One region of the Brevibacillus sp. M2.1A genome, then DNA from elsewhere that is predicted to be linked to it. Evidence: riboswitches for the same ligand, from Rfam matches in the RefSeq annotation. Region 1 holds a riboswitch; the other holds the start of a gene.
The links. Region 1 has a riboswitch for cyclic di-GMP ahead of HP567_RS01095 (methyl-accepting chemotaxis protein). Riboswitches for the same ligand answer to the same signal wherever they lie in the genome.

Region 1 (3,496 bases):
CTTGCTGTGCGTTTTGGTTGCCCGCTGTCATGACCTCTACTGCGTGACGAGTATCCTGTTGGATTTCCCCGATCAGCATCGCGATTTTGGATGCGGATTCCTCGGATTGGTTCGCCAGTTTTTTTACTTCACCGGCAACTACAGCAAATCCACGTCCATGCTCGCCTGCACGTGCCGCCTCAATCGAAGCGTTCAAGGCAAGCAAATTAATTTGTGAGGTCAATTGACTGATCGTATCAAGAATGCCTTCGATTTCTTTGGAGCGATTGTTGAGCTGTTCAATGGCTACTGTCGCCTTCGATGTTCCCTCGCCAATGCTTCCCATCTGGAGAACTGCCTGCTCTACCACAGCAGTTCCTTGTTCTGCCTGCTCTGTTGCTATCTGGGCAGCCTCAGAAACATGTGCAGACGTCTCCGCGATTTTCACTATGCCTGCTGCCATGTCAGTCATCGACAATGCGACTTCCTGCGAGCTGGCTGCCTGCGCCTCTGCTCCCTCAGAAATCTGTGCGATAGACAAGCCGATTTGGTTGATGTTTTCTGTCGCCTGCTTAATACCTTCAGATACTTCCTGACTAAAACGCTGTACTTGATCAGACGACAGTGATACGTCTTCAATCAAATTTTTCAAGTGCGATACCGTCTGGTTAAAGTCACGGGACAGAACCGCAATCTCGTCTTTTCCGTCAACCGTTACGGTCTCTTTCAAGTTGCCCTGCGCCACTACATTTACGGCGTGATTCAGACGCTCAATTGGTTTCACCATGCGTACAGCCAAGAAATAAACGAGGACAACCCCAATTGCCAATACGATGAGGGAAATAACCATCAATCGAACTGACAGTTGATCGACAGGGGCATGCAGCTCTGCTACAGGTGCAGTGATGTATATACCCCAGTTCAAATTGGTAGGAGCATACGAAGCAAATCGCTCTGTATTCTCGTAATTATATTGGGCAATTCCATGCTTCCCTTGCTTGATGTCTTCAAAGCCAGTCTGAAGTTCAAGAATACCCATATTGAGAATCGATTCCTTCAGAATGAACTCGCTGTTCGGATGATAAATAAATGTTCCTGTTTTGCTTACTAAAAAGGCGTAGCCTGATTGACCAAATTTCTCTTCGGACACCTTTTTTTGGATCTCATTGATAGGAATCGTAGAACCGATATAACCGTATTGACGATTGTCCTTCATCAATGGAACGACAAGGGTCACGATGTTATTCCCTGTGCGCTTCGAAACAACTGGCTCTGAGACAACAACCTTTCCTTCCCCTTTGCTGGCTTCCTTAATGTGCGGACGATCCGAGATATCAGTCACTTCACCCTTGAAATTGATCACATTCTTTCCGCTTAAATCATGCGAAAAGAAGAACGTCTCAAACTCGGGGTTTTTCTTTTGGGCCTCTTGAATGAGTTTCAGGTCATACTCGGCATTTTGATCAGCCGACATCAACCCTCCCACTGCTCTTACAATTTCAATTTTTTCTTTAAAGAAACCATCGATACGAATCGAGAGATTGTTAGCTGACAACTCAGCTTCTTTGTCCAGACTGTCTGCCAAAAGATTGGAAGCACTCCAATAGCTTGCACCGCAAACCGTACCCAAACTTATCAACAACAGCAGGCACAAAACGATAATTAGCTTATTCTTCAAACTATTTTTCATACCGAATCCCTTCTCCCTTCTCTTTTTTCAACAAAAAAAAGACTGCCCACCGACAGCCCATCATGACTACGGTATGGCAACCCGGCTGTCCTAGCTGCGAAAGTCACTTGACTCTCGACCTTAGACCCGTGGCTTTGCGTCCCTGCCTTTCAGCAAGTTTGCCTTTGTCATTCCTTGTTGTTTTTCAATTAAGTTCACATTTTTCAATCTCACCTTTCTTTTCCCATAACTTTCCGATAATAAACCTCAAAAATACAAAAAAAGCTGACAACCTTTTACAGTTGTCAGCTTTTTGTCAAACTTTTTGACTAGCTTAATCCGATCACTTGGCCATCCTCGTCTACATATAACGATTCAGCAGCCGGCTTTTTCGGGAGGCCTGGCATGGTAACCAAGCTACCGGTCAGTGCCACAATAAAACCAGCTCCTGCTGATATGCGCACTTCACTCACTTGGATCGTGAAGTCAACAGGTGCTCCCAACAGATCAGCGCGGTCCGTAAAGGAGTAAGGTGTTTTCGCCATGCACACAGGCAGATGGGACATGCCCATTTCTTCTACCTTTTGGATCGTTTTTAATGCCAGCGGCGAAAAGACAACCCCTGATCCACCGTATACTTCTTTTACGACTGTCTCAATCTTGTCTTTTATGCTGAGGTTATCTTCATACAAGAATCGGAAGGATGAAGGCCGCTCTGCTGCACGAGTCACTTTTTCAGCAAGCTCGACACCACCTGCTCCGCCTTCTGCCCATACTTTGGACAGCGCCGCTTCGGCTCCGGCCGCTTGGCACAGCGCAATGACTGCATCCACCTCTGCCTGGGTATCTGTCGCAAAATGATTGATCGCCACCACTGCTGGCACACCGAACTTTTGCAGGTTTTCCAGATGGCGCTTGACGTTTTCGAAGCCTTTCTCCAGAGCAGACAAGTTCTCCTCTGCCAGATCAGGTACTTTTACCCCGCCGTTGTATTTCAACGAGCGAACTGTAATGACCACGACAGCAGCCGATGGAGTCAGACCTGCTTTTCTGCACTTGATGTCAAAAAACTTTTCGGCCCCCAGGTCGGCACCAAAGCCAGCCTCTGTTACGACGTAATCTGCCAGCTTCAAAGCCATCTTGGTTCCGATCACGCTGCTGCACCCATGCGCGATATTGGCAAAAGGTCCTCCGTGAATGATGACCGGAGTTCCTTCGATTGTCTGTACGAGATTGGGCTTGATGGCTTCCTTCAAGAGAACACACATCGCATCGACCGCGTTGATTTCCTCTGCCCGTACAGGCTGATCATCGAAATCGTAGCCAATAATGATCTGGTTCAATCGCTCGCGCAAGTCCGCCAGATTCTCACTCAGGCATAAGATCGCCATGATTTCCGAAGCGGTTGTAATCATGAAGCCATCTTCACGCGTCATCCCGTTGCCGTCACCCAGACCAACCACGATGTTACGCAGTGCACGGTCGTTCATGTCCATGGCTCGTTTCCAGACGATTTTCTTTGGATTGAGCCCACGCGGATTGCCGTGGAAAATATGATTGTCGATCATCGCTGCCAACAAGTTATGTGCAGCTGTAATCGCATGAATGTCCCCTGTAAAATGCAGGTTAATTTCGTCAGCCGGGAGAATTTGTGCTTGGCCGCTTCCGGTTGCGCCTCCTTTGATCCCCATGCAAGGACCCAAGGACGGCTCGCGAAGCGCTGCCATTGTTTTCTTCCCGAGATAATTTAATGCTTGTGACAAACCAATCGTCGTGAGTGTCTTACCTGCTCCCGCCGGGTTAGGGTTCATCGCTGTAACAAGAATCAGTTTGCCATCAGGGCGATCC
Region 2 (3,496 bases), 4.9 Mb from region 1:
CGTGTGTGGTGGCACTCACCTGCTCGACGACACTCGAGAGATTTGCAGCGATTTCATACAGCTCATTGGCTCGCTCCATACTCGAACCAATGCCGACACCGCCAATGACTTTTCCCGTGTGATCATGCAGGGGAATCGCCCGTGCGACGAGAGGGAAACCAAACAATTCCTTGGGGACCATCATCGCCTGCTTGGTGTTTTTTCGAATCGCGTTGGTGATCACATCTCCTTCCTGGAGTGGATCACCAGGCTTGACTTGCAGTGCAAATGTTTGGGCAGGTACATTGCACAATAGCTTTTCCGTGTCGTAGACCCCAATGGTAATGTCATCGGAGAGCAAATCATTTAAATAGGGGGCAACCTTGATGAAAGCCTCAAGCAGTTCTGCGTTTTTCCCCTTTTCGGAAGCTTCTGTTTCGTTCCATTCTTCGTATCCGTTCATGACCCTCTTCACCTCTATATTTTGCTGGCATTAGTACGGAAATTGACGCTTCTTGTGCTGAACCGAAATCCATTTCAGCGTAGTAAACTCTTCTAAGCTCCATTGACCATTCAATCGTCCCAACCCGGAGTGCTTTTCACCGCCGAACGCCACGATTGGCTCGTCATTGATCGTTCCATCGTTGATGTGAATCATGCCGGTCTCAATGCGCTTGGCCATCTCGGCACCTCTCTCCAGATCGCGGGTGTGAATTGCCCCGGACAATCCAAATGGTGTCTCGTTTGCCATGCGAATCGCTTCTTCCTCGGAAGCAAACGACATGATGCAAACAGCCGGACCAAACAGCTCTTTGGATGTAATCGACATGTCTGTGGTCACTCCTGTCAAAACAATCGGTTCGACCACGTTTCCTTTTACTTCCCCTTTCAGTGCAGGAACGGCTCCTTCGCGTATCGCCTCATCGATCGTTGCCATCAGATTGGCGACTTGCCGTTGATTGATGAGTGGACCGATTACCGTGTCAGGATCATTCGGGTCGCCTACCTTGAGTCCAGATACTTTTTCCACGTACAGATCGAGGAATTTATCGTATACATCTTGGTGAACCAGAACCCGGTTAGCTGACATGCAAATCTGACCTTGGTGGGTAAAACGGCTGAATACTGCTGCATTGACGGCATACTGGAGATCCGCATCCTCCAAAACGATCAGCGCACTATTGCCGCCCAGCTCCAAAATCGCCTTTTTGAAATGCTTCGCTGCCACCTGCGCGATATGGCTCCCAACTTGGCTAGACCCTGTAAACGAAAGGATGCGCGGAATCGGGTGGGAGACAAAACCATCGCCAATTTCAGCGATGTCCGTCACTACGACGTTAATCAAGCCTTTGGGCAGACCTACTTCTTCAAAAATTTTCGCGATGAGAGTCCCACCCGTGATTGGCGTGTGCTCATGCGGTTTGAGGACGACACCGTTGCCCGCGCCAAGAGCTGGAGCCACAGACTTCATCGACAGATAGAACGGGAAATTGAACGGACTGATGACGCCGACAACTCCTGCGGGAATCCGATACAAGCGGTTTTCTTTTCCGTCAACGGGAGAAGGCAGAATTTTTCCTTCCATCCGCACTGGGAAGGTAGCCGCCTCGCGAATAATATCCTTCACAAGCCCGATCTCAAAAAACGCCTTCAATCGGGTTCCGCCCAATTCACGAATGATGATCTGAATGATTTCTTCTTCATGCTCTTCGATATAGTGAACAGCACGCTCCAACATTCGAGATTTGGTATAAGCATTCACTTCGTCCCACTCTTTTTTCGCGTGGGCTGCCGCCTTGTAAGCCGCGTCGATATCCTCCAGATTTGCCATTTTGAATTCTGCGATGACTTCCCCGTTGTAAGGGTTGATATCTTGCAATGTCTTCACGCCAAGCCCGTCGCGCCACTCCCCATTGATGTACTGCTTGTCCAATGTTTGCAGGATTGACATGCTACAACCTCTCCCTTTTGTAAAGTAAAATAGGCCCCTTTCGCATGAAAGGAGCCGTAAAACTAAAACAGCAAAATACACTGCTCGTTGGCAACCCGGCTGCCATCGTAACGTGTACATTAGGCCCGTGGCTTTGCGTCCCCAATTTTCAATGGGTTTGCCCATTCATAGCGAATGCTGATAATATTTTGTCGAAAAAAGGAAAGATATGGAGAATCATACTTAGATTATAGTACTCTATTCCTAATAGTCAAACGAAAACATGTAAATATTTCGTGAAAGGAAGTAACAAATATCAAAAAGCCCGCATCGCTTGGATACGGACTCCTGGTTCTTCTTCCTTATGCTCACAATAACGATTTGACATTCTTTACGCTCGTCGCGAGCATTTGCTCCGTCGCGTTGGCGTCCCTTATGTGCTTGGTCAAGCCTTCATTCAGCTCGTCCAGCAAACCCTTTGCATCACTTACCTGCTGGGACACATCATCAGCAAATCGCTTTTGATGCGCGATGATTTCCATCACACCCGACACTTCGACGTTCAGTACCTGGAAAGCGTTCACGATCTGATCTGTCTTCTGTGCAGCATCCTTGCTGATAGAAAGTCCATTTTTGATTGCACTGCTGCTTTTTTCACTGTTAGACAATGCTTCTTTTGTTTCTTCCTGAATCTTGCCAATCAATTCTGCAATCGTCTTGGTCGAGTTCGCTGTCATCTCGGCCAGCTTCCGTACCTCATCCGCTACGACGGCGAAGCCTCGGCCTTGTTCACCTGCACGTGCCGCTTCTATCGCTGCATTCAGGGCGAGAAGGTTGGTCTGATTCGCAATGTCGCTGATCACCTTGACGATGCTCGTAATTTCCGAAGAGCTCTCTTCCAAGCGGCTCATGGACTTGGACGTATGGACCGATTCTTTGTCGAGCAGGCTCATGACCTGCACAACGTCCGTCATCGCCTTCTTGCCTTCATCTGCACACGCTACCGATTGTTTACAGATGTCTGTCAGGCGCTCTCCTCGAACCGACAACTGGCTCGCAGATTCATCATCCCGCTCGTTAATGGCCTGGATATTATCTACGACACGCTTCATCCTTGTCACCAGTCGCACCATTTGATCGGATTCGGCGTTTATCGCCTGGTTTGAACTGAGGATCGCACCCATCTGTTCGTAAAGATCGCGAAGCTCATGTTTCCAAGCGTCTTGCTGTCCTGTCATTGTGGTTGTGGCTGTCGTCGCTGCTGTCTCTTTTTCTGCCAGGCCTTTGTCTTTTTTCCAAAACATCCGCTTCCCTCTCCTCTGTACCCATCAATTGTCACCTCGGCGGCTATATACGCGGGACTCGATTATTCCCGGATGTTGTTTCGCCAAGCTCAGCAAGTTTTCCAAGAAATAATAGTGACCCTCCAAGAGCTCCACGTCTTTACGCTCAAAATGCTTCGCCTGCAAATACTGCTGCATTTCCAAAGCATAGCGCTCCAGTTTATCGTGAAAATCGTTGGCACGAAGCATTTGCTCCACTTCTGGATATTCCGTTTTCAGGCGACTTAGCTCGCTGTATACACGC

Region 2: linked by a shared signal. The riboswitch ahead of HP567_RS24370 (aldehyde dehydrogenase family protein) and the one ahead of HP567_RS01095 (methyl-accepting chemotaxis protein) in region 1 are both predicted to bind cyclic di-GMP.

Annotation. Positions count from the first base shown of each region.
Region 1 is NZ_JABSUY020000001.1:240,536-244,031, forward strand. Features, by position in the region: gene HP567_RS01095 (methyl-accepting chemotaxis protein) at 1-1,669, opposite strand, end outside; cyclic di-GMP riboswitch class I at 1,742-1,842, opposite strand; gene HP567_RS01100 (formate--tetrahydrofolate ligase) at 1,978-3,496, opposite strand, start outside.
Region 2 is NZ_JABSUY020000001.1:5,100,088-5,103,583, forward strand. Features, by position in the region: gene HP567_RS24365 (methyl-accepting chemotaxis protein) at 1-442, opposite strand, end outside; gene HP567_RS24370 (aldehyde dehydrogenase family protein) at 473-1,930, opposite strand; cyclic di-GMP riboswitch class I at 2,017-2,102, opposite strand; gene HP567_RS24375 (methyl-accepting chemotaxis protein) at 2,278-3,213, opposite strand; gene HP567_RS24380 (hypothetical protein) at 3,238-3,496, opposite strand, start outside.